2 regions of the Varibaculum massiliense genome follow, and region 2 is predicted to be linked to the other one. Evidence: riboswitches for the same ligand, from Rfam matches in the RefSeq annotation. Region 2 holds a riboswitch; the other holds the start of a gene.

Region 1 (14,772 bases), 730 kb from region 2:
TTTTCCCACGCCCGTTGCCAGGGGGCTGTTGCGCTGTTAGCACGTTATTAGTACGGGGAAGGATTATAGCTGTTTGGCATCTGTAAGCGCGGGGGAGAGTTTTATCCGAGTGGGTGCGGTGGGCATAAGAAATCGGGGAGAGACTTAGTCTCTCCCCGATTTCTTGGGCGGGAGGAAAAACTCTCCCCCACGCTTAAGTGTTACTGGTTCTCGCTAGCTCCCGTTTCGGCGGGAGCGTTTGCAGTAAACATGTCATGGTCAACGTGGTTGCGCACCACCAACCAGGCCAGTGCCAACACTACGGTCACCGAGGCGAACGCGATAATCGCTGCCGGCCCCAGACCGCCCTCGAACCACATTAAAACAATCATTGAGGCAAACACCGCTAGCACTACGTAGTTGGTGTAAGGAGCCAAAGGAACATGGAACTTCGGACGCTGCAGCCCATTGCGGCGGCAGTGACGCACGAACAAGATATTCGAAATCATCACCGAACCCCACATGGAGCAAATCCCAATCCCCGCCATATAGGCGATGACGTCGAACGCCTCGGAAGGGTGAATCATGTTGATGATTACCCCCACCAAGCCGACAGTACCTGCAGCCACAATCGCCGCGTAAGGTACCGCGTTGCGGTTCATCCCCGCCAGGAAGCGTGGTGCCGAGCCGGAAACCGCTAGCGAACGCAAACCGCGACCACAGGTATAAAGTTCGGCGTTAATCGCGCTGGCTGCCGCGAGCATCACCACGATATTCATGATGGTGCCGGCAGCGGGAATACCAATGGCGGTAAAGAAGGTTACGAAGGGGGATTCGTTCTTGTCATAGACGTTGTGGGGCAACAGCAAAGTGAATAGCACAATACAACCCATGTAGAACAGCAAAATCCGCCACATCATAGAGTTAACTGCCCGGGGCAATTCTTTTTGGGGATCTTCGGCCTCACCAGCGGCGGCGCCCAAGTATTCGGTGCCACCGTAAGCAAACAGCACTCCCAGCGACATAGTGACCATGGTGAAAGCGCCCTTGGGGAAGAGACCGCCGTGCTCGGTAATCGCACCCACCCCCGGATGGTAAACCTGGCCGCCCACGGTCAGGTTTATGCCCAGAATCAAGACCACAACCGCTAAAAGCATGAAGATTACAATCGCCGCGACCTTAATCATCGCGAACCAGAATTCGAATTCCCCGAAGAATTTAACGGAAGCGAGGTTAACTATCACCATCAGTGCCAAAGCGATGAAAGCCCAGCCCCACTGGGGAATCACCTGGAAAATCTTCCAGTAATGCATATAGTTAGCAATCGCGGTGATATCGGCCATCAGCGCCGAAGAATAGGTAATAAAGGCAAACCAACCGGTGAAATAGGCTCCGCGTTCACCCATAAACTCGCGGGCGTGGGAAATAAACCCCCCTGAGGAGGGGCGATACAGGCTGAGTTCGGCCAGGGCGCGCAGCATCATATAGGCTACGGCGCCGCAGATTGCATAGACAATGGCTACTGAAGGACCGCCCTCAGAAATACGTCCGGAAGCCCCAAAAAACAGGCCGGACCCAATGGCCCCGCCCAGCGCAATCATGCGCATGTGGCGAGACTTTAACCCTTTGCGGTATCCGACATCGGATTTGTCGCGGTGAGAGGCTGTCCCCGCTGCCGACGGTTGAGTTTCGCTCATTAGATTTCTCCTAAGTTTTACCTTTTTGTACTCGATAACAGAGCACATAGGGAGTATAGGTGAGGTGCGTGCCAGACTTTAGAGGCAGTCAGCATTTGGAATCGGGCATCCAGCCACAAACTATTTAGGTAAAAGCCTCCTAGGTCACGGTAGACTAAAGAGGTAACCGTGACTGGCGTAGGTGGGATACCACCGGGGAGCAAGTTGTTAATCAGTCGCTCGCCTGGGCTGATTCGGCACTATTAATAAGGAAGAGTCAATGGGAGATAAACTTCTTATCCGATCCATCTCGCAAGTGGATCCCGAAATTGCAGCAGTTTTAAACCAAGAGTTAGAGCGGCAACGCGGCACCTTGGAAATGATTGCTTCCGAAAACTTTGTACCGCGCGCCGTACTGCAGGCGCAAGGATCCGTCCTCACCAATAAATATGCGGAAGGCTACCCGGGGCGCCGTTATTACGGAGGGTGCGACGCGGTAGATGTCGCCGAGAATCTGGCTCGCGACCGGGCTAAAGAAGTATTTTCTGCCGAGTTCGCCAATGTGCAGCCCCATTCGGGTGCCCAAGCCAACGCAGCAGTGCTATCTGCCCTGGCCAAGCCGGGGGACACCATTATGGGTTTGGCGTTAGACCACGGCGGACACCTTACCCATGGCATGAAAATAAATTTCTCTGGTCAGCTCTATAACGCCACCGCCTATCAGGTGGATAAAGAAACCAGCTGGGTGGATATGAATCAGGTGCGTGACGCGGCCTTGAAGTATCGCCCGAAAGTGATTATCGCTGGCTGGTCTGCGTATCCTCGCCAGGAGGACTTTAAAGCCTTCCGTGAAATCGCGGACGAGGTGGGCGCCTATTTGTGGACAGATATGGCGCATTTTGCGGGGCTGGTAGCTGCCGGGTTACACCCGAACCCGGTGCCGTATTCCGATGTGGTTTCTACGACTGTCCACAAGACTTTGGGTGGGCCGCGTTCGGGCATGATTTTGTCGCGCGATAAGGAATTGGGGAAGAAAATTAATTCCGCGGTTTTCCCCGGTCAGCAGGGCGGGCCCTTGATGCACGTGGTGGCGGCGAAAGCAGTCGCCATGAAGATTGCGGGCAGTGACGAGTTTAAAGATAGGCAAAAGCGCACGCTAGAGGGCGCGAAAATATTGGCGAAACGGCTGATGCAATCGGATATTGCCGAATGTGGGATTTCCCTGTTGACTGGCGGTACCGATGTACACCTGGTGATGGTGGATCTGCGTAACTCCCCGCTGGATGGGCAGCAAGGTGAAGATTTGCTGCACGAATCCGGCATTACTATCAACCGCAATACGGTACCTTTCGATCCGCGTCCTCCTCGGGTAGGCTCCGGGCTGCGCATTGGTACCCCGGCGTTGGCTACTCGCGGTTTCGGGAAGAAAGAATTTACCGAGGTAGCTGAGATTATTGCGGGAGTTTTGAAGGATGCTTGCCGGGGCAAGGTAGACACTTCTGACTACCGCGAGCGGGTAAAGGTTCTGATTAAACGTTTCCCCCTCTATTTGGGGCTTAACCAGGTTGCCTAAAGCTAAATAGATAAATGCAGGGTGGCGCGGGCAGACGATTAGAGTCTGCCCGCGCCCTCAAGCTAAGGAGAAAAATGCGTAAAGGATGGAGCGGGGACGCGATTTTGCTGGATGGGGCAGCGCGGGCTCGGCAACTGAAAGAACAGATGCGCCAGCAGGTTGAGCACCTGCATCAGCAAGGGATTAAACCGGGGCTAGGCACTATTTTGGTGGGCTCTGACCCGGGATCGGTTTCCTATGTGGCAGGTAAACATCGTGACTGCGCTGAGGTAGGTATCGAGTCGATTCGGGTGGAACTGCCCGATACGGTTTCTACGACCCAGGTATTAGCGGAGATTGAAAAACTCAACGAGAATCCCGCCTGTACCGGTTATATTGTGCAGCTGCCCCTGCCGCGCCAAGTCGATGTGAACCAGGTGCTAGAAGCAATCGATCCTGATAAGGATGCTGACGGATTGCACCCCATGAACCTGGGACGGTTGGTGCTGCGGGTAAAAGAGCCGGTAACCTCCCCGCTGCCTTGCACCCCGCGCGCTTGTATCGATTTGCTGCAGCAGTATCAGGTGCCACTGGAGGGCGCACAAGTGTGCGTAGTAGGGCGCGGCACCACCGTGGGGCGTTCCCTGCCCTTAATGCTTACCCGGAAAGATATTAACGCCACCGTCACCTGTTGCCATACCGGAACCCGGGATTTAGCTGCACATACCCGCCAGGCGGACGTGATTGTCGCCTGCGCCGGATCAGCGGGAATTATCCGGCCCGAGATGGTCAAGGAGGGCGCGGCAGTGCTGGATGTAGGGGTATCTCGCGGCGCGGTCAACCCGGAAACCGGGAAAGCCCGGTTAGAGGGCGACGTGGCCGAGGGAGTAGATAAAGTGGCGGGTTGGCTCTCGCCCAACCCCGGAGGTATCGGTCCGATGACCCGGGCAAATCTGCTGCTAAACGTGGTGGAAACCGCTATTCGACAGGTAGGTTAGGCGGGGCATAACAGATGCGTTTGCGCAAACTTTCGATTCCTTTAGCCTTGGCCGCTACCCTCGCCCTTACCCTGGGCGGCTGCGCCTCTTCCTCGAAAACTAGCTCCGGCGCGAAACCTGCAACCGTAGCTAAAACGCGCGGAGAGTTTTGCCTGGTAGAGAAAAAGAAATCTCAAGATATTCGGGCAGTGGCGCTCAGTAAAGCTCTGGGGGAGGTGCTGGCGAAACCGGAAAATAAGAAAACGGTGAAGACTGAAACTATCAGCGTAGAGAAAACCTCACAGATTGGCGGGCAGCTAAAGAAAAAGAAATGCAAGAATGTGCTTTCTTTAGAGCCGGGATTCGCGCGGGAAATGGTGCGGGTCGCAAAAAGTAATTCAGAAATAAACTTCGCCATCCTGGGGGCGATTGGGCAGGTTAAAGCGTTACCTAATGCTTCGGGTATCGATTTTGATTTGCGGAAACCCGCTTTCCTAGCCGGGTATGCCGCCGCCGGGGTTACTAAGAGTGGTCTGGTGGGGGCAGTTAGCGATTTACCGCCAGAGGATACTGATAAGAATCCGGGCAGCGCCCTTGGGAAAGATCCGGTTTCTGCTTGGGCAGGCGCCTTTCGTCTGGGGGTGGAATACTATAACCAGTTCAAAGGCTCGGGGATTAGATTTTCTTCTTGGGAACAAAGCGCGGGCGGACCGCTGCGGGTAAAAAGCAAAGAGCTGCATCAGCAACTACTGAAGTTAGCCGATGAAAGGGTAGATGTTATTTTCGTAGTGGCTAATCCGGAAGAAACCGGGGTGGTAGCGGAGTTGGCGGCTAAAGATGCGGCAGCTGTCTGGACTGGGCAAGACCTGGCAGCCAGTACCCCCGATTTGAAGGCCAATATGCTCACCTCAGTGGTTATTGATGCTTCCGGGTGCGCGAAACAGCTGCTAAAACAACTTAAAACCGGCTCGATTTCCGGCAGGGACTACCGGGGAACTCTCAAGAACTCCGGAGTTAAACTGGCTGGTTGGGGCGATTATGCGCCCAGGTTTTCTGATAGTCTCACCGCCGAATTGGCAGGTATTCGCAGCCAAATCGACAGCGGAAAAATAGATATAACGAAACTTGAAACCCATCGCGGCTAAACGAAAAACGCAAAGTAAAGGGGAAAGATGCTCAAGGTTGCCACAGTTAATGTGAACGGAATCCGGGCAGCGTTCCGTAAAGGAATGGATGCGTGGCTGGAACAGTCTGCGCCGGATGTGGTGCTGGCTCAGGAGGTACGCGCGAGCGAAGAAATCGCGCAGGAACTTTTTGGGGATGACTGGCAGGTAGCGGTGAACGTCTCGCAGCTCAAAGGGCGCGCGGGAGTGGCGGTCGCAGTGCGTAAATCCTCCCCTTGGCACCTAGCGGAATCAGCGGCAGATACGGTGCCGGTTGAGGTTCCCTCAGATGGAGGGCGCTGGTTAGAAGCGGTATTGACCCGGGAAAATGAAGGCGGGAAAGAGGACGCGCGTGTGCGAGTAGTCTCCGCCTATTTTCATTCCGGGGAAGTAGGAAGCGAAAAACAAGACCATAAAATGGCGCACCTAGAACGAATCGGTCACCGTCTGAAGCAGCTGATGTCCCCGGATGTGTCCTCGGAAAATGCCGAACCCTTAGTGCTGGTAGGCGGGGACTTCAATGTGGTGCATACCGAGCGGGATATCAAGAACTGGAAACCGAACCATAATAAACGCGCCGGAGTATTAGACGAGGAAATCGCGTTCCTGAATCGCTGGGGTGAGCAAGGCTGGGTTGACGTGGTGCGCAACCTTGCCGGGCAGGTGCAAGGACCCTATTCCTGGTGGTCATGGCGGGGTAAAGCCTTCGATAATGATGCCGGGTGGCGTATCGACTATCAGCTGGCTACCCCGGCGTTGGCAGAGCTTGCGCGCAGCCAGCAAGTTGACCGCGCCGAGGCATACAATCAGCGTTTTTCCGATCATGCCCCTGTGGTGGTTAGCTACGAAATATAAAATCGCGCCTGCCAGGATATTTATTGGCAGGCGCGACCTATTACAGTTGCTGGTTACTTACCGGCTTTCGGGTGAGTCATATCGGCAACATTTAGAGCTTTATCTAAATCTTCCTCACTGATTTCCCCGCGCTCAACAAATCCTAGATCCAGAGCAGATTCCTTGACCGTCATCTTCTCTTTCACTGCGTGCTTGGCGATTTTAGCGGCATTTTCATAGCCGATGTAACGGTTCAGCGGAGTCACAATCGAAGCCGAAGATTCTGCCAGTTCCAGGCAGTGCTCCGGGTTAGCCACGATACCATCTACGCAGCGCTCGGCGAGCAGACCGGCAACCGCTCCCAGGCAGTTAATCGACTCTAGCAGGTCCACTGCCATCACCGGCAGCATCACCAACAGGTCAAAGTTGCCTTGCGCGCCCGCGAAAGCAATCGTCTGATCGTTACCGATTACCTGGGCAGCTACCTGTACGGTTGCCTCGGGCAATACCGGGTTAATTTTGCCGGGCATAATCGAAGAGCCCGGCTGCAGATCCGGCAAAGTGATTTCGCCGAGGCCGCAGCGCGGCCCGGAAGATGCCCAACGCAAATCATTGGCGATTTTCACGAAGGAAACTGCCACTACCCGCAATGCGCCGGACATTTCTACCAAGGAATCCTGCGCGGCTTGGGCTTCGAAATGGTTCTCGGCCTGACGGAACGGCAAATCCATGTTCTCGGCGATTAGGGCAATAACCCGCTCCGAGAAACCCTCCGGAGTGTTAATCCCGGTACCGACGGCAGTGCCCCCCAAAGGTAGCTCTGCCAGGTTCTTTTCTGCGTCCTTGACCCGGTCAATTCCCTTACGTACCTGGGTGGCGTATCCGGAGAACTCTTGTCCCAGCATGATTGGGGTGGCATCCATCAGGTGGGTGCGCCCTGCCTTAACGATATTGGCGAACTCTTCGGCTTTCTTTTCTAGGCTGGTTGCCAGCTGATCTAGCTTCGGGAGCAGAGCATGCTCGACTGCCTCGTAGGCGGCAATATGAATCGAGGAGGGGAACACGTCATTAGAGGACTGGGAAGCGTTCACATGGTCATTGGGGTGAACTTTGCTGCCCTTAAAGCCAGTGGCCAAGGTAGCTACTACCTCGTTGGTGTTCATATTCGAGGAAGTCCCAGAGCCGGTTTGGAAAATATCAATCGGGAACTGGTCATCATGTTTACCAGCGATAACCTCTTCCGCGCCTTTCACAATGGCATCGCGGGTTTCGGTATCGATTACCTCTAGTTCGGCGTTAGCAATCGCTGCCGCCCGCTTGATTTGCCCTAAAGCCGCGATGTGGTGGCTGGAAAGAGTGCGACCTGAAATCGGGAAATTTTCTACCGCCCTTTGGGTCTGAGCTGCATAGAGGGCATCCTTGGGAACCCGAACTTCCCCCATGGTGTCATGTTCAATCCGATATTCTTCGCTCACGTGTAGCTCCTTTAGTCTTTATAAAAGTGGTTACTTACCTTCTAGCCTACCGGGGTTAGGGGCGAAGAACGTCCTAAAATCCGAGGAAAAGCCGGGAAAATTGGTGCAGGTGTGATTTTTGAGGTGGAAGCACCTTAGACTGGAACTATCGACAGAAAGCGGGAGCATGATGAGCAACGATGCCTCAGAGGATAAACCTACCGAATATTTGCCTGGCGGGGCGATGGCAAACGCTTATGTTCCGCGTGGTCGCCAGACTAATCGGCGGATTACTCGCCGGGTAGCGCAACCGGAACCTAATAGTACGGAGCAAAGAAAAATAGCGGTACCGAATCCGCCCGAGGGTGCGCCCTCGACTACTCCTGCCGCCTCCGCTTTCGAAGGACAACCACCTACTGAAGTAATCCCGCCGGTTAACCAGCCCTCAGCGGGCGCGCCTGGTACTGCCCCCTATCCGGTTGGCAATAATCCCGTTGCTAATACCGCTGCTACCCAGGCGATAGGTGCTTCCGGGGCGACTTATCCAGCAGCGGGAGCTGCCCCAGTTCACAGGAAATCGATAGATCCTGCCGCCGCCACTCCGCAAGTTGATTCTTTCCCCGGGGGGATTCCTCCCGCCTACAATCCCCAAGTTGACCCGGAACAGCAGCGGGAGGATCAAGAATACGAGGAAGAACGCGCAGACAAACGTCGTTTGGTAAAAGTCGCGGGCATCGTGACCGCAATCGTAGCCATCCTGGTCGGGGCGGTAGTGATTATTGCGATGACAATTTCTGCTAAAGAAGTTGTGCCCTCCGAACAGAAAACCAGCCCGTCAGAAAGTATTTCCACCAGTTCTTCGGCTCCTGAAACCACCCGGACAACTGTTCATACTGAGGAGCCCACGACCAGTAAACCTGCGACCAGTGAACCCGTGCCCGAGCAGCCGAGCGCCACACAAACCACTCCTGCCGCCCCGCCCGCCACACGGGCGACGCCCACACAAGAACCTAACCCCACCGGGGTAGAAACTCCTACTGCTGAGCCAACTCCCTCTGCCGGAAACTAAGGCACAACCTGAAGGTAAGTATCTGAGAGGTAGCCATTAACCTGCTGCCCGCATTTCAACTTTTGGGGCTTAACCCGAGCTTTCGGGTCGGGGTAAAGGAAAACGCCGGGGGCAACCCCCGGCGCCTCCTTGAAGGAGAAAACTAGCTAAAACTAAAAGCTATCCCTGCTGGCGTTGACGGGCAGCTCCGGCTGCCGCTGCCCCCACAATCCCGGCGGTATTTCGCAATTTGGCGGGGATAATCGGGGTAGAAATGTCGATTAGAGGCAAGAACTTCTCGTGTTTGCGAGATACTCCGCCGCCGACTACGAACAAATCCGGGCTAAATAGTTTCTCCATTTCCCGGTAATACTTGGTTAGCCGTTTCGCCCATTTTTTCCAACCCAAATTTTCGCGTTTACGTACCGCCGCGGAGGCGCGGGTTTCCGCGTCATGACCGCCAATCTGGATATGCCCAAGCTCGGTATTGGGAAGCATTACCCCATCCACAAAAATGGCGGTTCCAATCCCCGTCCCCAAAGTAGTAAACACGGTAACTCCCGGCTGATCTTTGAAAACCCCGTACTGTTGCTCGGCCAAACCCGCGGCATCCGCATCATTTAGTACAGCTACCGGACGCCCGATAGCCTCGGAAAATACCTCTACCGCGTTCTTGCCGACCCATTCTTGATCCAGGTTTGCCATGAAACGGACATTCCCACCCGGGAGCGGACAGGGGAAACAAACACCTACCGGCACGTCCTCGGGAAGTTCAAAATGTGCTAGGACATCCGCTGCCGTTTTGGATACCGCCTGCGGGGTTGCCGGATAGGGGGTTTCAATCCGGAAACGTTCCTGGGTAAACTCTCCGGTCTCTAAATCGACCGGGGCTCCCTTAACGCCCGATCCTCCGATATCAATACCAAATGCGATAGCCATTAGTTACTCCTTACTAGGCAGGGTCAGAATTTGCGCACCATCTTCGGTTACCACCACGGTGTGTTCGAACTGAGCTGTGCGTGAGCGATCTTTGGTGACCACTGTCCATCCATTATGCCACTGTTCCCACTCTATTGTCCCTAGAGTGAGCATAGGCTCAATAGTGAACACCATTCCCGGCTCCATCACGGTGTTATAGGAGGGGGCGCAATCATAGTGGGGGACAATCAGACCGGAATGGAAAGCCTCGCCAACGCCGTGACCAGTAAAGTCGCGTACCACTCCATAACGAAAACGCTTCGCGTAGGCACTGATTACCCGCCCGATAATGTTAATTTCGCGTCCCGGCTTCACCGCTTTAATCCCGCGCATCATGGCGTTATAAGTGCGTTCCATTAGCAGCTGGGATTCTTTATCTACCTGACCGACGCTAAACATGGCGCAGGTATCGCCGTGTACCCCATCTTTATAGGCAGTGATATCCACGTTGACAATATCGCCTTCTTGCAGGGGCTTATCGTCGGGGATTCCGTGGCAAATAACTTCATTCACCGAGGTACACAGGGATTTCGGGAAGCCCATATAGTCCAGGCAAGACGGGTAGGCACCCTGCGAAACAATATAGTCGTGACCGATTTTATCGAGTTCATCGGTAGTTATCCCGGGTCTAATTGCTTTTCCTACCGCGACGAGGGCGTCGGCAGCAATCTGCCCGGCAGCGCGAATCTTTTCGACAGTTTCCGGGGTTTTAGTATCGGAAGCGGTGATGCGTTCCGGGCCGTCATGGAAAAGGTATTCGGGACGCTCAATTTCCTTGGGAACATCCAGCTTGGGGCTAACAGTTCCGGCTTCCTGATTTCCCAAGGGGGCGCGTTCAGCTAGTTCTTTAAGGCTAAGTCCTTGATATTCATTCATGTCTCTATCCTACGCGGGCAGGCAAATGTTCCGGATTCAACGCGTTTTTAGCTGGAGGATACAGGTAAAGAGAGGAAAAGCGTAGGAAGAGAGGAAAGACGGATAGGGGGGTAGGGCGCCCATAGAGGCGGGCGGGAAAAGTTAGAAAAGGGGCAAAACTAGCTAAACCGTAACCGAGAACGCTTAAACGGACTCGCGGGAAACGTACTGCAAAAGCTGACCGCTGGGGGCTTTGCCGAGGTCTAGCTCATCGCCCTCACGCTGGGCTATATGCATTAACTCTTGATAGGCGAGTGCCTGGGTATCAACATTTATTGAAGATATAGGGGGGCGAGAAACTTGACCAGCGGGAGAGTCGAAGCCACCCACAACCGAACCATCTTGAGGAACCATCCTGCCGCATTCGCGCAAACCATGCACAATCGCCATCGCCGTCGTATCGTCAATCGCGCAGAACCCGTCCAAACTGGGGTGCTTTTGCAAAGCCGCGAGCAGGTAAGAGGCAATGTTCTCGGGATCTGTGGGCAGCTCCAGTTGGATAGGAGACGCCAGCCCCGTTGCCTGGCACACCATTTGAGCAAAGAAGTAATAGACGGTAGCCGCTTTTTCAGGGTACTTCCCCCGCCAATGCACGAAAGCCAAATGGCGACGATTCCGTTTTACTTGGGCATCTACCTGAATCTTAGCCATCTGGAACGTGACTAAATTGGCGGGATTCTGTCGATCCTTGCCCTGTAGCAAAGAATCAAGCACCGTGGCTTCGCACTTTTTTAGTTCCCCCAGAGTCTTTTCGTCCAGCGGGAAAAGCGGCAAAACCGCAGCATCAGTTTCCCTAATAGTGGAAAGCAGATTCTCGGGATGATCTTCCAGGTGAACTGTGCAAACTACGCTGATTCCCGCCTGGGCTAGCATAATCGTCATATCGCGTAGCAGGGCGGAGTGAACCTCGCCAATATCGACGGAAGGCACAACGATATCAACCTTCGTTTTTCCAGCTAGCGTCGCCAAGGTGCCTCCTCGATTGCAAGTTTGTTTCCATTCTACATATTAACGCCATCAAGTGCGGCTATCTTCGCACGGTATCTTTTTGTATTCGCGTCTTTGGAAAGTTTCGCTTCGCGGTCTGAAATTACCCCCGAATTTACTTGGCAACTAGAGTGTAAGACAAAAGAGAGAACAAATATTGATGAAAGGTGAACCTGTGTCTGACGCGACCACACCTATCTCCCCGCTAGATCAAGAGGGAATTGCCCGGGCAGTTGCGGCGGCAGAAGCCGATTTTTCTGCTGCCGACTCGCTAGAAGAATTAAAGAGGGCGCGCGGGGTTCACCTGGGTGACAGCGCGCCGATCATCCTGGCTAACCGGGAGATTCGCAATCTGGATAAGGCGGATAAAGCCCAGGCGGGCAAGAATCTGGGCGGCGCTAAGAAACAGCTGCATGCTGCATACGATCAGCGCCTAGCCGCCCTCGAGAAGGAAAAAGAAGCCCAAACTTTGGCGGCAGAGGCACTGGACGTAACCCAGGTGGCGCAGCGTTACCCGCAAGGTGCGCGTCATCCCCTGGAAACCTTGATGGAAGATATTTCTGACTTTTTCGTGTCTATGGGTTGGGAAATCGCGGAAGGCCCGGAAGTCGAGCACGAATGGTTCAACTTTGATTCTCTCAACATCGACCCCGATCACCCGGCGCGGCAAGAACAAGACACCCTCTATATAGATGGGCGCTCTTTGGGGGGAGAAAACCCTGGGGATGGGAACCTGGTGCTGCGCACTCACACTTCGCCGGTGCAGGCGCGAGTGATGCTTTCGCGGGGAGTGCCGGTCTATATTGCTTGCCCCGGGAAAGTTTTCCGTGCCGATGAACTGGATGCTACCCACACCCCAGTGTTTCACCAGGTAGAGGGGCTGGCAGTCGATAAGGGTCTGACGATGGCGGATCTGAAAGGCACCCTGGATCATTTCGCGCAATCCATGTTCGGGATGGAAGCCAAAACCCGCTTGCGTCCCTCTTTCTTCCCCTTTACCGAGCCCAGCGCAGAAATGGATCTGTGGTTCCCGCAAAAGAAAGGCGGGCCAGGCTGGATCGAATGGGGCGGCTGCGGCATGGTAAACCCGAATGTGCTGATAGCCTGCGGAATCGACCCGAATGTGTATTCCGGCTTCGCCTTCGGGATGGGCATTGAACGCACCCTGATGCTGCGACATGGAATCACCGATATGCACGATATTGTCGAGGGCGACGTGCGATTTTCTAAACAGTTCGGCACTACCGGAAGGGGAAACTAGCAATGCCATTTGTAGCGCTTGATTGGCTAAAAGATCACGTCGAGGTAGTGCCGGGTACGGATATCAAACAGCTTTCCTATGACCTGGTCAAGGTAGGTTTGGAAGAAGAAGCCATCCATCCGGCCGCGGTAATTGGACCTTTGGTGGCCGGGCGGGTTTTGACCCTGGATGCCAAAGAACAATCCAATGGGAAAGTCATTAACTATTGCCGAGTCGATGTCGGCGAGTTTAATGACCGTCCCGGGGAAGGCAAAGAGCCCTCCGAACTGCCCAGTCGCGGAATTATTTGCGGCGCCCACAACTTTAAAGTGGGAGATTTAGTAGTGGTGTCGCTGCCGGGAGCAGTTCTGCCCGGTGATTTCCAGATTGCCGCCCGTAAAACCTATGGACATATTTCTGACGGAATGATTTGTTCCCAGCGGGAACTGGGGATTGGCGATGACCATAACGGAATTATTGTCCTGGAGCAGTTACTGCCGGAAAAGGCGGCAGCCGGGGAGCTGCCTGCTCCCGGCGAATCAGTGATTGAACTGTTGGGATTGGGGGAGGAAACCCTAGAAATCAATATCACCCCCGATCGCGGCTACTGTTTCGCAATGCGCGGGGTGGGGCGCGAATATGCCCACTCCACGGGGGCTAAATTCACTGACCTGGGGCTGGCAGAGAATCTACCTTCCGGGTCAGTACCAGCGGCCACCGAGGACGGATTTGCGGTTAAAGTCGCAGATGAGGCTCCGATTAATGGCAATGTTGGTTGTGACCGGTTTGTCACTCGCATTGTGACCGGTATTGATGCGCAGGCGGCAACTCCGGACTGGATGGTGCGCCGCCTGGAACAGGCAGGAATGCGTTCTATTTCGCTGGCGGTAGATGCCACCAACTATGTGATGCTGGATTTGGGGCAGCCCCTGCATGCTTATGACCTGGATAAAGTATGCGAACCGATCGTGGTTCGTCGGGCGAAAGCCGGCGAAAAGCTAACTACCCTCGATGAGGTAGAGCGCACCCTTGATCCCGAAGATTTACTGATTACCGACTCCCCGGAGGGCGTAGAAGGCTCCCGGGTGCTGGGACTCGCTGGCGTTATGGGTGGCGCCTCCACCGAGGTGACTGCCGATACCGTGAATGTACTGGTAGAGGCGGCGCATTTCCAGCCCACTTCGATTGCACGTACTGCCCGGCGGCATAAACTGCCTTCCGAAGCCTCCAAACGTTTTGAACGCGGCGTGGATTTCGAGCTAGCGCCGGTAGCTGCCCAGCGGGTAGTCGATATTCTGGTGGAATACGGCGGGGGCACCGACAGTGGACGGGTTAGCGACCTCAATAACACCAAGCCCTTTGCCGAAATTGTGATGCCGTTGCATGAACCGGCACGGCTAACCGGGGTGGAATATAATCAGGAAACCATCACTGGTCTGCTAAAAGATGTGGGATGTGAAGTGCGGGTAGAAGAGGGCAATGTTATTGCCCAGCCGCCATCGTGGCGTCCTGATTTGACTGGACCGGCGCACCTGGTAGAAGAAATTGCCCGGCTGGCCGGCTATGACACCATTCCTTCGCGCAGGCCGCGCCCGATTGCCGGACGCGGATATACCCCCAAGCAGCGGGCTCGCCGGGATGTAGGGCGGGCGCTGGCGCAAGGCGGCCTGGTGCAGGTGCTTTCCTATCCCTTTATTTCCGAGGACGTATTTGACGCTGAACTACTCGGAGAAAAGGATGTGCGCCGCCAGGCGGTGCTGGTGGCTAACCCGCTGGCAGACGATCAGCCCTTGCTGCGCACTTCCTTGCTAGATACTTTGCTGGGGGTGGCTCAGCGCAATATTGCCCGTGGTAATGAGCAATGCGCGATTTTTGAGACCGGTTTAGTTACCCGGGGAATGGGAACTGAACTTACCGGTTCTTTCGGGGTCGAGCACAAACCGGATCCGGACCAGCAGCGCGCCCTCGG
Region 2 (14,772 bases):
CGCCACCTTATCGGTGATTCCTTTGGGACTGTGGATTGCCTACCTGTGGTTAGCTGGGCGCCTAGCACATAGTTTCGTCCTCGAAAGTAAAACCATCCTGTGGGCTTATCCTTTTGCGCAAGCGGCAATTGCCACCCTGGTGGGTCTAGCAATCCGCGGAGCCTATAGTCTGGGAGGCTTGTTTTTTTGGGCGTTCCTACACGGTCTTGCCGCTGTTGCCTACGCTTTTTACCTATTTGACCGCGATCAGCGTCCCGATACCGAAAAACCTTCGCTGCTCCGTCCTAAAGCGCGTCTAGCTGCTGATTTTAACCGTTTTACGGCGTGGAGCCGGACTCTCATCCTGCGGATGCGCCAGCCCGACCGCGCCTATAGACAAGATCTGGAAAATCGTCGCCTGGGAATCGACCGCGATGAGCGCAGTTGGGACGGAACTAATAGCACCTGGACGGTGCCTGGCTGGGTAGTTTCCGGGGTACGTGCCGGATGGCAAATGTTTATGTTCTTCGGGATTGTCACCTTGATTCTGGTGCTCGCCCAAGTGTTTTCCCATATCACGGCAGTAAATAAAATCTATGACCTGTACGGGGTATCCCTGGGGGCAGGCGCCCTCATGTGGTTGGCGCAACTGCTCTATCTGCCTACCGTTCAGACCTGGGCGTTAGCCTGGATTTTGGGGCCGGGATTCCAGCAGGGTACCGGCACTATCCGTTCTTTAACTCAGGTGAAAGCTGGCCCGATTCCGGCAGTGCCTATCCTGGGGGCGCTACCTGCCCAAACCCCCGGATATTGGGTATTGGCGTTGATTGCGGTACTTAGCCTGATGGTTGGATATCTGTTTTATACCGTAATGGCTCGGGTTGACTTCTTTTCACACGTAGCATCTTTCCTTGTGGGAGGGCTTTTATTTACCTTTTTGACCACTTGGTTCTGTTTCTTAGCCTCCGGTTCTATCGGCGCGGGACGGATGTCTGCCTGGGGGGCGCATCCATTGGCTGTTGCCGCCATGGGATTATTCCTGGTTTGGGTGCCAATTATACTGGTAGGAACGGTTTTGCATCCCCACGCCCGCGCCTATTTGGCAGATAAATTTTTTAAGGTCAAGAGGGCGAGTGTGCGCGCTAGCCGCCAAGGTTTTGCAGCCGCGAAAGAAAAAGCGAAAGGTTACCGCTCCTGGACTCCTTTGAGCAGCGATACTACCGTTAAGGCCGCGGACGCAGCAGAAGGCGAGCAGACCGCCACTGAAAAAGAAGAAAACGCAACCGAAGATGCGGCAGAAAGTGAGTCGCCAGAAGCCTCCCCAGTCGTGGAAGGGGAGGAAACGACAGAGATTCCCCAGACGCGCGAACTGCCTGAAGCTGATGAGCCAGAAACTCTCGCTAATGAAGAAAGTGAGCATGAGGACGAGCGGGAAGAAAACAACGAAAATGTCCCCGAAGAAAGCACCTCCGAAACCACCGGTAACTCGGACAGTGAAACAGCAAGTGAGCAGGAGTCCCCAGAGCCGACCCGCCCGGCTCCGCCAACTCCGCAAGAAATCTTTGCCCGCTCTCGCGGCGCGCTCCCGGCTGACACCGAAGAAATCAAAGATTTAGTCACCGATTGGGCAGAACGCAAAACCGATGAAGTTATTGCTAAAGAACAGCAAGAACTAGAAAAAATAAAATCCTCTGCTAAGCGGCTCCCAGCAGCAGAGCTCACGCGGCCAGCAATCAAACGCTCACTTTTCAAACGAGGACGGCTAAAAGCTGGCAAACCGCACCGCGATGCGGACGATACCTCCACCCAAGCTATTGAAATTCCCGACCAAGACTAACTTTCGTCGCCGAAGCCAGCAGGGTAGACTGGTTTTTACGTGACTGGCGAAAAAAGTGGATTACCACTGGGGAACGTAAAGGGACAGTCGCTCGCCTGGGCTGGACAAAGAATGCAACAAAAGGATCCCGCGTCATGAGCGAAATTAAACCCATTAAACGTGCCCTGGTCAGCGTGTACGATAAGACCGGTCTGGATAAACTGGCAAAAAGCCTACAGGCTGCTGGGGTAGAGATTATTTCCACCGGTTCTACCGCCCATCAGATTGCCGCTGCCGGGGTAGAGGTAACTGAAGTTTCCCAGGTAACCGGGTTTCCCGAATGCCTAGACGGGCGGGTAAAAACTCTGCACCCGCTGATTCACGCGGGGATTTTGGCTAACCGGGAGCTGCCGGCCCACGTTGCGCAGCTAGAAGAATTAAAAGTAACCCCGATTGACCTGGTGGTTTGCAATCTTTACCCCTTCGCGGACACGGTGGCTTCCGGTGCGGGGTTTGCGGATTGCATCGAAAAAATCGATATTGGAGGTCCCTCGATGATTCGGGCGGCCGCCAAGAATCACGCCGATGTGGCAGTGATCGTTGATCCCAGCTCCTATGATGATCTAGCGGCTGCTTTGCAGCGCGGGGGCTTCACTGCCGAGGAGCGCCGCGAACTTGCTGCTAAGGCTTTTAACCACACCGCTATTTACGACACCCAGATTTCTTCCTGGTTTGCTAAGCAACTCCAGGGCGAGGACGCGGCTACCACCAGCAGCGCCCTGCCTAACCTGGAAGAGTGGAAACCGCAGCTCAAGGAACTGTACAGCTTGCGCTACGGGGAAAACCCGCATCAAGAGGCCGCGGTCTACCGCTTCACCGATGAAGAAGGCGGTCTGGCACAGGCAGAACAGCTGGGTGGCAAGCCGATGAGTTATAACAACTACACTGACGCTGATGCGGCTTGGCGGGCTGCCACCGACCATAGCGAGCCTTGCGTGGCGGTAATCAAACACGCCAACCCCTGCGGGATTGCAGTTGCTGAGGACGTAGCAAAGGCACATCTGCTGGCGCACGGCTGCGATCCGCTGTCGGCCTATGGCGGGGTGATTGCCTGTAACCGTGAAGTGACACTAAAGATGGCGCAGCAGGTGAAACCGATTTTCACCGAAGTGATTATTGCCCCCGAATATGAAGCAGAGGCGCTTGAGCTGCTGCAAACTAAGAAGAATCTGCGGATTTTGCGGATTGATGCGGATGCTCCAGTGGAATGGGAGTTCCGGCAGATCAGCGGGGGAGTGTTGGCGCAAACTCGTGACCGCCTGCAGGCCGAGGGAGATAATCCAGAAAACTGGAAATTGGCCGCGGGACAGGTAGCAGATGAACAAACCCTAGCTGACCTAGCCTTTGCGTGGAAGACCGTGCGGGCAGTGAAATCGAATGCTATTTTGCTGGCAAAGGATCAGGCCACGGTCGGCATTGGCATGGGGCAAGTTAACCGCGTTGATTCTTGTGCTCTGGCGGTTCAACGCGCCAACATCTTGGGACAGGCGCCGGAAGGCGAGGCCGCTCCCGAGCGGGCACGCGGCTCGGTGGCCGCCTCTGATGCTTTCTTCCCCTTTGCGGATGGTCCTCAAACCCTGATTGATGCGGGCGTAAAAGCGATTGTGCAGCCAGGGGGTTCGATTCGTGATGAAGAAACCATCAAAGCCTGCCAGGAGGCAGGGGTAACCCTCTACCTGACCGGTACCCGCCATTTCTGGCACTAGGCGGTTAATCACGGCTGACAGCAAGTCCGTCACTGATTTTTAAAGCTGCCAGCCATTTAGCGGGCTCGGCAGACAAATGCCTTGCCTGAGCGATAGATCTGATACTGGTACTGATAACCTGGGGACGCCGACCGGCGTCCCCAGGTTATTTTGATTTGCCAAGTGTGCAGTAAGGAGATTGCAGATGATTATCGCAGCAACAGATGGTTCCTCCCTCGGCAATCCCGGTGCCGGCGGCTGGTGTTGGTACCTGTCACCTGAATGTTGGCGAGCCGGCGGTTTTACCCGGGGAACTAATAACCAGGCAGAGCTGATGGCAGTAGCCGATCTACTCACCGAAACTGCCGGAATAGCCGATGATTTATTGATCCAGGCGGACTCCCAATACGTGATTAACATTTTGACCAAATGGCGGTTCGGTTGGAAGAAAAAAGGCTGGAAAACCGGCGGTGGCAAACCAGTAGCCAACCTAGAAGTGGTGAAACGCCTAGACCAGCTGCTATCTGACCCCAGTAGAAGGGGAAAAGTCAGATTCGAATGGGTAAAAGGACACGCCGGTCACCCGCTTAATGAGCAAGCGGACAGTCATGCGCAGGCAGTAGCGAGAGCCTATCAGTCAGGTACCCCCAGCGAGAAACAGTTAGGACCAGGCTGGAAATCTGGAAAGGAGGGGACCAGTGAACGAACTTCCCATACACCAGGTGAGGACGCTGCTAAATCCGCAAAATACCTACATCCAGAAGACTCCCGCGAAACTAGCGGCCAGCAAAAACCGGTCGCTCCCGCAGCAGCGCCAGCGCGCCCTCTTTATCCGCAATTAGAACAAAACCCTAACCCCAAGGAGTATCGCCAGGGACGTTACCTAATCCGCGAACACGTCCTGACTGTACCCCTCTACCACCCAGAAGTGGCGCTAAACCTGTACCCGGACTCGGCGAAAAACCCGGTAGTAAACCTGGCGCGAGGGGCAGATGAGCAGGACAGCGGGGTACAAAGCGAGCTGTTTGCGGTTACTCCCGGAGAACTAGCCCGGCCAAAATCGCAGAAAAACTCCAACATTTCGGATTCAGACAACCAGTTTCTACCCCCTTGGGTAGACGCCGAAATCCAGAAAACCAATATCCAGATTTATACCCGCGAAATCGCCCGCGACGATGATGAAAACCGTCCCTACCTGATCTTTTTCCAAGGCGGTCCCGGATGTAAGGGGTCTCGCCCGGCCGATTGGTCTTCCCCCTGGTTCGGAGCTGCCCTGGAAAAATACCGGATTATCATGCTTGACCAGCGGGGGACTGGGCGTTCCACCCCGCTTGATAACGTTACTATTCCCGCATTGGGGTCTCGCGCCGGAGCCTGGCTGCGGCTAATGCGCGCTGACCAGATCGTAGGGGACGCGGAAGCGCTGCGCCGCGCCCTAGGAATAAAAAAGTGGACAGTCATGGGGCAAAGTTTCGGCGGGTTTATTATTACCGCCTATCTTTCCCGCTTTCCGGAGGCCATCGAAAAAGCCTATATCACCGGAGGACTGCCGGGACTAACCAAGGTTAACCGCATCTATGAGCGCACGTTTGCGGCTACCGCCCGGCGTTGCCGCGAGTTCTACGCCTTGCCCGGAATGGAAGAAGCAGTCCGCCAAACCTGTGCGCACGTGCTAGAGCGCGATGAATACCTGCCTAATGGAGAAAAACTTACCCCCAATCGAATTCGGCAGGTAGGCCTGGAGCTGGGACGCACCTACGGTCTTGAAAATCTGCGCTACCTTTTCGAGGCGCCTTTTGTGCAGACCGGAGGCAAGCGCCACCTCACCCAAGAATTTTTAGGGCAAGTCGGAAGCCGGGTCAGTTTTGCTCTAGATCCCCTCTACGCCCTCCTGCATGAAACTATTTACGGGAATGCGGTGCCGCAAAGCGAAGTTGAGCCGACTGCCTGGGCAGCAGATCGGATTCGCGCAAATGCTCCCGGGTTCGCGCAAAACGCCGATCCTCTCGACTGGGGGAAACCCTATTATCTGACCGGGGAACACTTTGGTAGCTGGGTCTTTGCGCAAGATCCGGCGCTGAAACCCCTAGCTAATCTAGCAGATGATTTGGCGGCAGAAACTGACTGGCCGGTACTCTATGACCCGCAGAAACTGGCGGAAAACCAGGTGCCGGTACATGCGGTGGTTTACCGGGACGATATTTTCGTTCCCCGCACCCTGTCGCTAAACACCGGCAGGGTTATGGGAGCCAATATCTTAGAAAAACCAGACTGGCACCACGATGGGCTGCGCGCCTCTGGCAATCTGATTATTTCCTGGCTGCTATCCAACTAGAGAACCGGCAGCTAACAGCAGCTGATAGGAGCACTGGTCGGGAGTTCCCTCGATGCCGGGGTGGGGCACCGGATGCCCTTTAATGGTGCACGACTACCGGGGTGCCAATAGGCGCCCAATTATAGAACTCGCCGGCTTCAGAAACTGGCATATTTACGCAGCCGTGGGATCCACGGGGGTCTCCCCAGCCAAAGGAACTGCGCCAGGGTGCTCCGTGGAGGGCGTATCCTCCGGAAAAGTACATAGCATAGGGGACGTTCGGTGTCACATAGCGGGTGCCGTCTGTATTAAATCCCCGCATGGTGTCGAATCGTAGTTTGCGTTGGATGGCAAAAGTTCCTTTAATCGTCGGGGTAGCGGGAGCTCCGGGAACCATGCTGGTCGGCGCTACTGCCACCGTGGTTCCCTCATATCCGGTAACCGTGTAGTTAGAAAGATTCACATCAATCCATTTTTCTCCGGGCGCTGCTAGATAAGCCAGGTTTTCCGCCCCATCGGCAATGAGCTTATCTTCATTACTGGCTTTATCGACTTTAGTCTCGAAGGCAAGGGAGCTGTCTTTCCCCGCAGCAAAGTTACTGGCGATTTCTTTTGCCAACTGGTCACCGTTAGTAACGGTGACTCCATCCTTTGATGCGGTTTTAGTTCTTAGTACCTTTCCCGCGCTATTAACCAGGCGCTGGCCGTTAACCTTTTTTACCTCAACGGCTTCTTTACTCTTGTTTACCCAGTCAGCCACGGCATTGTCATTGGTAGTGAGCTTGGCATGCCGACTGACCTCCGGAACAATAACGAAACTAACCTTGTCTTTTTGGTCAGCGACGATTTCTTTATCCCCGACTTTTATCGTGACCTGTGGTTGGATGAATTTTTCTGCCGCGTCTGCTAACTGCTGTGCCAATTTAATATCAACCAGTGGTTTGACTGCACCCATAGTCAGAGGCATCTTCTGATTTTTTTGACTAGCCATAACCTTATCCGCGCCTGCTAGTAGCCTCTTAGTATCTGCTCCGAATCCGTCCTTACCCGGAATCGCTTTAAAACCAGTCCCCTCGGCGTTAAGTTGCACGCTAGGCTCGGTGACCGGTTTGCTGCCTTTAATATCTTTAGTAAGTTCATGCGATAGTTTGCTGGTAACCTGCGCGTTTACCTGGTGCTTGATCGGAATCCGCCTGGAGGTAAACAGGCTGGTTACGTAGCTGAAGGCGCTACTGCGCGCGGTTGCTTTCCGGGCGGTTTCCGCTGAATCAACCTGATACCCGATTTCCTTGGGGGTCAGCGATTTTCCGTTAACCCCATGTCCCGAAAAAGTGACCCGGTACTTGGTTTCTGCGGTATCTAGCTGCTTTTTAATTTGCTTAGCAGTTAGCCCGGAGACTTTAACTTCCCCCACCTTGGTGCCAGGTAGTGCCTTCTTCCCAACTGCGTAGTAGGAAACGTAGATTGCAAAGGCAGCGATAATCGTAACCAGCGCGGCAGCCACTGCGACAATAGTGATTTTTGTTTTCTTAGACATGGATATCGGGGTTTCAGAAAATGGGTGAATCCAAACAGTATCTTCATCCTAGCTGGCTTTGCATCGCTGACCACACCCAAAATGGGTAAGTCTGCTCACAATAGCAGGTGAAACCGGCTGCGAAGGGATTTCGATAGCTGGAATCCCTTCGGGAATGTAACTAGCGGTGAGAGACTACTACTGTTCCTATCGGTGCCCAGTTGTAGAACTCGCCCGCTGCGGGTACGGGCATATTTACGCAGCCGTGAGAACCGCCTGATCCTCCCCATCCAAAGGAACCACGCCAGGGTGCTCCGTGAAGCGCGTATCCTCCGGAGAAGTACATGGCGTAAGGAACATTCGGGGTTACGTACCGGCTGCCATCAGTGTTAAATCCCCGCATAGTGTCAGAGCGAACTTTACGTTCAACCGCAAAGGTTCCTTGAATGGTGGGGGTAGCGGGGGCGCCAGGAACCATTTTTGTTGGTCCTTTAACTACCGTGGCACCCTCATAACCGGTAACCGTGTAGTTAGAAAGATTTACGTCAATCCATTTTTCCCCCGGAGCTGCCATATAGGCCAGCTTTTCCGCCCCATCGGCAATGGTCTTGTCTTCATTAGTAGCTTTATCAACATCGGTCTTGTAGGCTACCGAGCTGTCTTTTCCGGCGGCAAAGTTGGTGGTGATTTCTTTTACCAGCTGATCAGCGTTGGTGACTTTAACTCCATCTTTCAGTTCGGTTTCGGTTTTAAGTACCTTCCCCTCGCTATTTACGAAGCGTTTGCCGTTAACTTTTTCTACCTCAACAGATTCTTTATTCTCGTTTATCCAGTTGCTGATAACTTTCCCATCTGCTCCCGGTTTAGGATTCATGGTGACATCTGGGATTTTCACGAAGGAAACCCGATCCTGCTGGGTGGCAACGATATCCTTTTCTCCGGTCTTCACCGTTACCTCGGTTTTAGCTAATTTTTCGGCATTAGCAGCCAGTTGTTTAGCCCAACTCGCTTCCGCCAAAGGCATAGTCTTACCAATTTTCAGGGGAACGTTTTGATCCTTCTGGGTGGCGACTACCTTGGCAGCTGCCATCAAGATAGCGCGGTTATCTGCTCCAAAACCGTCCTTACCGGGAGTTATTTCAAACCCAGTTGCTTCGGAGTTTGCTTCTACCTGAGGCTCAGTTACCGGCTGTAGTTTCGAAGTTTCCGTGGGTAACTCTTGTGACCATTTGTCCACAACTTTAGGTTTTAAGTCATGAACAATGTTTACCTGGCGGGTGGTGAACAGGCTGGTTACGTAGCTGAAGGCACCGTTGCGGACGGTCGCCTTCCGGGCGGTTTCTATCGAATTCACCTGATACCCGATTTCCTTGGGAGTCAGCGAAGTTTCCTTGATTCCCTGTCCGGAAAAAGTAACTTTGTTATTTGTTTCCGCGGTGTCGAGTTGTTTTTTGATTTGGCTAGCAGTTAGACCGGAAACTGTAACTTCCCCTACCTTGGTGCCGGGCAGTGCTTTCTTCCCAACTGCGTAGTAGGAAACGTAGATTGCGAACGCGGCGATAATCGTCACCAGGATGGCAACTACTACCCCAACAGTTATTTTTGTTTTCTTAGACATCAATATCGGGCTTCCAAAATGGGCGAATCAAAACAACACCTTCATCCTAACGGCGTTTTAGGCTTTAACTATCCCCAGCGTGGGTAAGTCTGCTCACAATTGCAGGTAGAAGTAGGTTTTGCCCCACTTTACCAGCACTGATGCCCTGCTGTTTTCTTGTCTGTTATGAGATTGTTATAAGATTCATTTTTCAAATGGCGAACAACGGCTAGAAGAAGCCACCCGGAAAGGTCATGCCCACCACATTTTTGCCCGAGAAGTAGCATCACCAAGGCGCGAAGTGGCATAATCTAATCCGGTTCCGGTTCACCTCTTGTAACCTGCATTTGGACCCGGCGCCCTAAGAACCTCAAGGAGAAACCATGAAGCAGGGAATTCATCCCGAATACGTTCCCACCACGGTTACCTGTACCTGTGGGAATACTTTTGAAACCCGTTCTACCATTAAGTCCGGCACCATGCGGGTAGACGTGTGCTCTGCCTGTCATCCCTTCTACACCGGTAAGCAAAAGATTATGGATACCGGAGGGCGGGTTGCTCGCTTCGAAGCTCGCTACGGCAAGCGCAAGCGCGAACAGTAAAGCTTTTATTAGGTGTGGTCGGCCAGTTGGTCGGCCACACCTTTTTAATTTGCCATCACCCTGCCTCTTTGGTTCGAGAAAGGCTTTAACCGGCGCTTCCTAGCGAAAGCTGGTTTTCGCCCCGGGGATAGGCAACGTAGAGTAGAAGTCAGGTCGCAAAGATTTAAGGAGCAACTGTGGGATCGCCGATTGACGAGGAAGCTGTTCAGGCTCTCATCGCAGAAAAAACTGAACTGGAAATGAAAATGGGCGATCCCCAGATACAAAAGGATCAGCAACAGGCCCGCAAGATTGGGCGCCGCCATACGCAGTTAGCGCAGATCGCTAAGGCTTATGAAACCTGGAAAAGCGCGGAAGGAGACCTGCAGGCGGGCAGGGAACTGGCGAAAGAAGATTCCGATTTTGCCTCCGAGATTCCCCAGATGGAGCAAACTGAAAGTCAGGCGTTAGATAAGCTGCGTAAAGTCTTGGCTCCCCGTGACCCCGATGATGCTCGCGATGTGATTATGGAAATTAAAGCGGGTGCCGGTGGGGACGAGTCTGCCCTCTTCGCCGGGGATTTGCTGCGAATGTACGAGCGTTACGCCGAAGCTAAAGGTTGGAGCCTACAGGTGCTGGATTCCACAGTGAATGATCTCGGGGGAATCAAGGACGCGCAAATTGCGATAAAAGCTAAAGGAAATGTAGCTCCCGAGGACGGAGTCTGGGCGAACCTAAAATACGAGGGCGGGGTACACCGGGTACAGCGGGTGCCGGTTACTGAATCCCAAGGGCGCATCCATACTTCCGCCGCCGGAGTGTTGGTAATGCCCGAGGTTGAAGACGCGGGAGAAATAGAGATAGACCCCAACGAGGTACGGGTAGATGTATTCCGCTCTTCCGGTCCGGGCGGGCAGTCGGTTAATACCACCGATTCCGCGGTTCGCCTGACCCATATTCCCACCGGAATCGTGGTCAGTATGCAAAACGAGAAGTCGCAGATTCAAAACCGTGAGGCAGCTTTCCGGGTGCTCCGGGCGCGTCTAAAGGCGGAAGAAGAGGCAAAGCGGGAGGCCGAGGCCGCCGAGCAGCGGCACTCCCAGGTGCGTACAGTGGATCGTTCCGAACGTATCCGTACCTATAACTTCCCGGAGAATCGGATTGCTGATCATCGCACCGGATACAAGGCCTATAACCTCGACCAGGTGCTCAATGGGCAATTGCAGCCGGTGATTGATTCGGCCATCAAACTTGATGAGGAACATCGCTTGCAGCAGCTCTCCGGGCAGTCAAGCGATAAATAGCGTGGTATTTTTCGCGGATGAACGAGGTCGGTTTTTCTCGCCAGCAAGCGTTTAGCTGGGCGCGAGGGCGTTACGCTGAAGCTGGAATCGAGCCGGCACGAGAAATCATGGCACTATATTGCGCTGCCTGTGAAGCTAAAGAATTCCTATTTGCTCCTCAGGTATTGTCAGCTACGCAAACAGAAGTTTTCCGTGATTTGGTTAGCCAGCGTTGTACTCACCAGCCGCTGCAACATCTGCTAAAAGAAATGCATTTCGGGGCTTTTCGCCTGGTTTCCAGCCCAGATGTTTTTATTGTGCGCCCGGAAACTGAGTATCTAGTAGAACTGGCGCTGCGTCCCCAGGGTGCAAGGAAAGCAAAACTCGCGGCAGATTTATGCGCCGGATCGGGGGCTATTGCTCTTACTCTTGCCCGCGAATTGCCCTCGGCTGAGGTCTTTATGGTGGAGATCAGCAAAAAAGCTTTAGCAGTGGCGCAGAAAAATTTGGAACGCTATTCAGATTTAGCGCGGCGGATTACCGTGAGCTACGCCGATGTAGCGGAACCTGGTCTTTGGTCTGAACAGGCGGGAAGATTTGACCTGGTTGTAAGCAACCCGCCCTATGTACCGCCCGGCACTATCACCCAGCCAGAAGCATTAAAGGATCCGCCGCTCGCGCTTTGGGGTGGGGGAGCAGATGGTCTCCAGATTCCCAAACAAACCGTTAAACAAGCTTTCCGGCTGCTGGGGCAAGACGGGATTTTGGCGATGGAACATGACCCCACCCAAGGGGAAATCCTATGTGCTTATGCTGGTAAAATCGGTTTTCGACAAGCGAGGACGCATCTGGATCTTAATGGTCGTCCTCGATACCTATTGGCGCGAAAGTAAAGATAACATTAACGTCTGCCTTAGATGCTGCTAACGTTAAGGTAAAGTGGCTGGAAGATAAGAGAAAGGGGGCGGAGATGGCGCGCAGTTTTCGCACGGTACTTGCTATTGCCGTGGTAGCTTTGCTGCCTTTAGCTCTTACTTCTACTGCCTTCGCGGATGACCCCACTCCTCAGCCCACTTTGAATTATGTCGAGGCTCCTTTAGATCGCCCTCCTGCCACCACGGCGGTAGAGGTCACTAAATCTCCCGAACCGGCAGCAACTACCCCTTCTCCCCAAAATAGTGAAACCCCGTCTTCCCCGCAGGAAAGCACTCCCGATAGCCCGGGTGAGTTAGCAAAAACTGGGGGTAGCCGCGATATTTGGTTAACAGGTATTTCCTTGGTCTGTATCTGGGTAGGAGCGGCCATCACCACCTATGGACGGGAACGTAACCTAAAACGTTAATATCGAAGTATGCGTACTCCCTTAAGTCCCGAAGACATCTCTTGCCTGAAAAACCAGATTTCTGCTGGAAACCTGCTGGTAGTGCCCACGGATACCGTCTATGGGATTGCGGCAGACCCTTTTTCATCTGCGGCAGTCGATAAGCTGTTGACCGCGAAAGGTCGGGGAAGAGACTTTCCCTCTCCGGTGTTGGTCAATAGTATCGCTCAAGCTGCTTCTTTGGTTCCGAAGATTCCGCCCCTGGCCAAATGCTTCATGGATAGTTTCTGGCCAGGCGCCCTAACTATCGTGCTGCCGGCTCGCCCAGATTTACCCCTTGACCTGGGGGTGACAGGGGGTACGGTGGCGGTGCGGCAGCCGAATCAAGCAGACCTTTTGCAGTTACTGACCACAACCGGGCCGCTAGCGGTAACTTCCGCCAATCTCCACGGGCTTCCTCCTGCCCAGTCAGCCGCCGAAGCCAAAAAGTATTTTGGAGATAAGGTGGCGGCATACCTGGATGCGGGTTCCAGTAGAATCGGTCAGTCCTCCACCATAGTTAAAGTAGAGAATGAAGAGTATTCGCTGATACGGGTAGGAGCCATCGCGCCTCCGCTGTTATCTGCAGTAGCGGGCAAAGAGCCGAAAGACTAGCAAAACTGTGAAAGCCTATCTGTTACTTGGAGTAATCGCCTGCGCGATTACTTTCTTAGTGACCCCGATAGTGCGCCGTATTTCCTTGGCACTGCACGTATTGACCCCGGTAAGGGGGCGCGATGTGCATACCGTACCCACCCCGCGTCTCGGGGGGATTGCCATGCTATCTGGACTGTTAGGGGCGTTCTTAATTGCGAGACAAACCCCGTATTTCTCGCAGTTTTACAGCGATCCCCAAGTTTGGGCGCTAATCTTTGGATCTCTCGCAATCGCAGTTTTGAGAATAATCGACGATATTTATGATTTGAACTGGTGGACAAAGCTTTCTGGACAGGTTTTAATCGCCGCCGGGATAGCCTGGCAGGGCATTCAAATAGTTTCTTTCCCGATTTTTGGAATGACTATTCCCTCCACCCGGATGTCGATTCTGGTAACCGTGCTCATCATCGTGGTTTCAACCAATGCGGTGAACTTTGTAGACGGTCTGGACGGTCTAGCTGCCGGAATCACCCTGATTGGCGCCGGAGCGTTTTTTGTTTATTCCTACCTGCTGATTCGCCTCACTAACGCCCAAAGTTATGCTTCCTTCGCTGCCATGATTGGAATCGTAATCGTCGGGGTTTGCCTGGGGTTTTTAACCTCTAACTTCCATCCCGCCAAAATCTTTATGGGGGATTCGGGGTCGATGTTGCTGGGGCTCACTACTTCCTGCATGTTTATCGTGGTAACTGGGCAGACGGATCCCGCCTCTTTAGGCAGGTCGCAATTCCTGCCGGCCGCCATCCCGGTGTTGCTACCTATCGCCGTAATGATTTTGCCGTTCCTCGACATGGTGATGGCAGTAATTCGTCGGCTTAGCCGCGGGCAGAGTCCTTTCAAGCCCGATCGCCAGCACTTGCATCATCGGCTGCTAAAAATGGGGCATTCTCACCGCCGCGCAGTCTTGGTGATGTATCTTTGGGCATTCTTTATTTCTCTACTGGCAGTCAGTTTCTTGAAACTAAGCCCGCTGGGAGAACTGCTGCTGGCCTGCGGTGGTGGGGTTCTGTGTTTCCTAGTTACCATAGCTTTTTTACCGGGTTTGCGGAGTGATTATTTTGCTGCTTCTGGTCCCTATCCGCGCCACCTGCGACAAAAGGAGGATTTATGAACGAGGATGCATCAGCGGCTGAGCTGCAGGGGGGTGACGTAAAAAGCACTGCCGACAAAGGCCTGGAAAAAACTAGTCTGACCAGCGCTACCTCCTCTATTCAGGATCGCTACGGGGCGCGCGCGGCTATTCGCACAGGTAATCGGGTAGTAGCCCTGATTTTAGGGGTCTTAACGGTGGTAGCAATACCGTTGGCCGGGGTAATCCGTTCCTGGCCAGGGCTGCTGGGGGCTGTAGCCGGGATGACGATTATGTGGATTGTGGCCGCGGTGGGAATCGGAGCCAATCAGCTAGTGCTGCGCAATCCCCGTCGCACTAGCGGGGTGGTTTTCGGGGCTTATTTAGTGAAACTGGTCATAGTTATTGTGGCCGTGGCGGCTCTGCGCCCTTTGCCACAGGTTGATAACACGGTGATCTTTCTCGTATTGATAGTCGCTATTTTACTAACCACCGTTGGCGAGGCGCGTGCGGTATCTAAAACCAATAAATTGATTATCGAGAAACTATAGAAACAGTAAATGCGCAGCACTAGCACCTTTAGTTCTCAGCGACGCGTGTCCTATGTTAAGTTAATCTAGAGATATTTTGAAGCGGTCTCTTGAAGCGCTATGAAAGCGTTAGAATGGAGTCCGAATCACAGTTTTCGGCCAAATCGGCAGAAATGAAGGGAACAGACAGTGTCACCGATGCTTAGTGGGCTCACCACCCTGTTACCGCAAGGCGGTTTCGAGGCACCTACTATTGATGAATTCTTCCCCCCGGTGATTGCTTTTGCCGGAACCCCTTTCGAAATGAACCGCATCACCTTAGTGC

The links. A riboswitch is a leader RNA that binds a small molecule or an ion and turns the genes downstream of it on or off. The one in region 2 is predicted to bind ZMP and ZTP.
Region 1: another riboswitch for ZMP and ZTP. It lies ahead of glyA (serine hydroxymethyltransferase); the one in region 2 lies ahead of purH (bifunctional phosphoribosylaminoimidazolecarboxamide formyltransferase/IMP cyclohydrolase).

The regions. Positions count from the first base shown of each region.
Region 1 covers NZ_FNWI01000004.1:1,449,358-1,464,129, forward strand. Annotated here, with positions in the region: gene BQ5456_RS06485 (amino acid permease) at 201-1,676, opposite strand; ZMP/ZTP riboswitch at 1,835-1,912, shown strand; gene glyA (serine hydroxymethyltransferase) at 1,936-3,228, shown strand; gene BQ5456_RS06495 (bifunctional methylenetetrahydrofolate dehydrogenase/methenyltetrahydrofolate cyclohydrolase) at 3,303-4,205, shown strand; gene BQ5456_RS06500 (BMP family lipoprotein) at 4,220-5,329, shown strand; gene BQ5456_RS06505 (exodeoxyribonuclease III) at 5,357-6,202, shown strand; gene BQ5456_RS06510 (class II fumarate hydratase) at 6,256-7,656, opposite strand; gene BQ5456_RS06515 (hypothetical protein) at 7,823-8,704, shown strand; gene ppgK (polyphosphate--glucose phosphotransferase) at 8,864-9,622, opposite strand; gene map (type I methionyl aminopeptidase) at 9,626-10,537, opposite strand; gene BQ5456_RS06530 (substrate-binding domain-containing protein) at 10,721-11,545, opposite strand; gene pheS (phenylalanine--tRNA ligase subunit alpha) at 11,724-12,824, shown strand; gene pheT (phenylalanine--tRNA ligase subunit beta) at 12,827-14,772, shown strand, end outside.
Region 2 covers NZ_FNWI01000004.1:723,024-737,795, reverse strand. Annotated here, with positions in the region: gene BQ5456_RS03320 (cell division protein PerM) at 1-1,816, shown strand, start outside; ZMP/ZTP riboswitch at 1,846-1,924, shown strand; gene purH (bifunctional phosphoribosylaminoimidazolecarboxamide formyltransferase/IMP cyclohydrolase) at 1,951-3,561, shown strand; gene BQ5456_RS10080 (alpha/beta fold hydrolase) at 3,746-5,875, shown strand; gene BQ5456_RS03305 (L,D-transpeptidase) at 5,955-7,391, opposite strand; gene BQ5456_RS03300 (L,D-transpeptidase) at 7,552-8,988, opposite strand; gene rpmE (50S ribosomal protein L31) at 9,351-9,569, shown strand; gene prfA (peptide chain release factor 1) at 9,746-10,852, shown strand; gene prmC (peptide chain release factor N(5)-glutamine methyltransferase) at 10,870-11,724, shown strand; gene BQ5456_RS03280 (hypothetical protein) at 11,802-12,173, shown strand; gene BQ5456_RS03275 (L-threonylcarbamoyladenylate synthase) at 12,183-12,806, shown strand; gene BQ5456_RS03270 (glycosyltransferase family 4 protein) at 12,814-13,959, shown strand; gene BQ5456_RS03265 (Cg1360 family ATP-synthase-associated protein) at 13,956-14,468, shown strand; gene atpB (F0F1 ATP synthase subunit A) at 14,646-14,772, shown strand, end outside.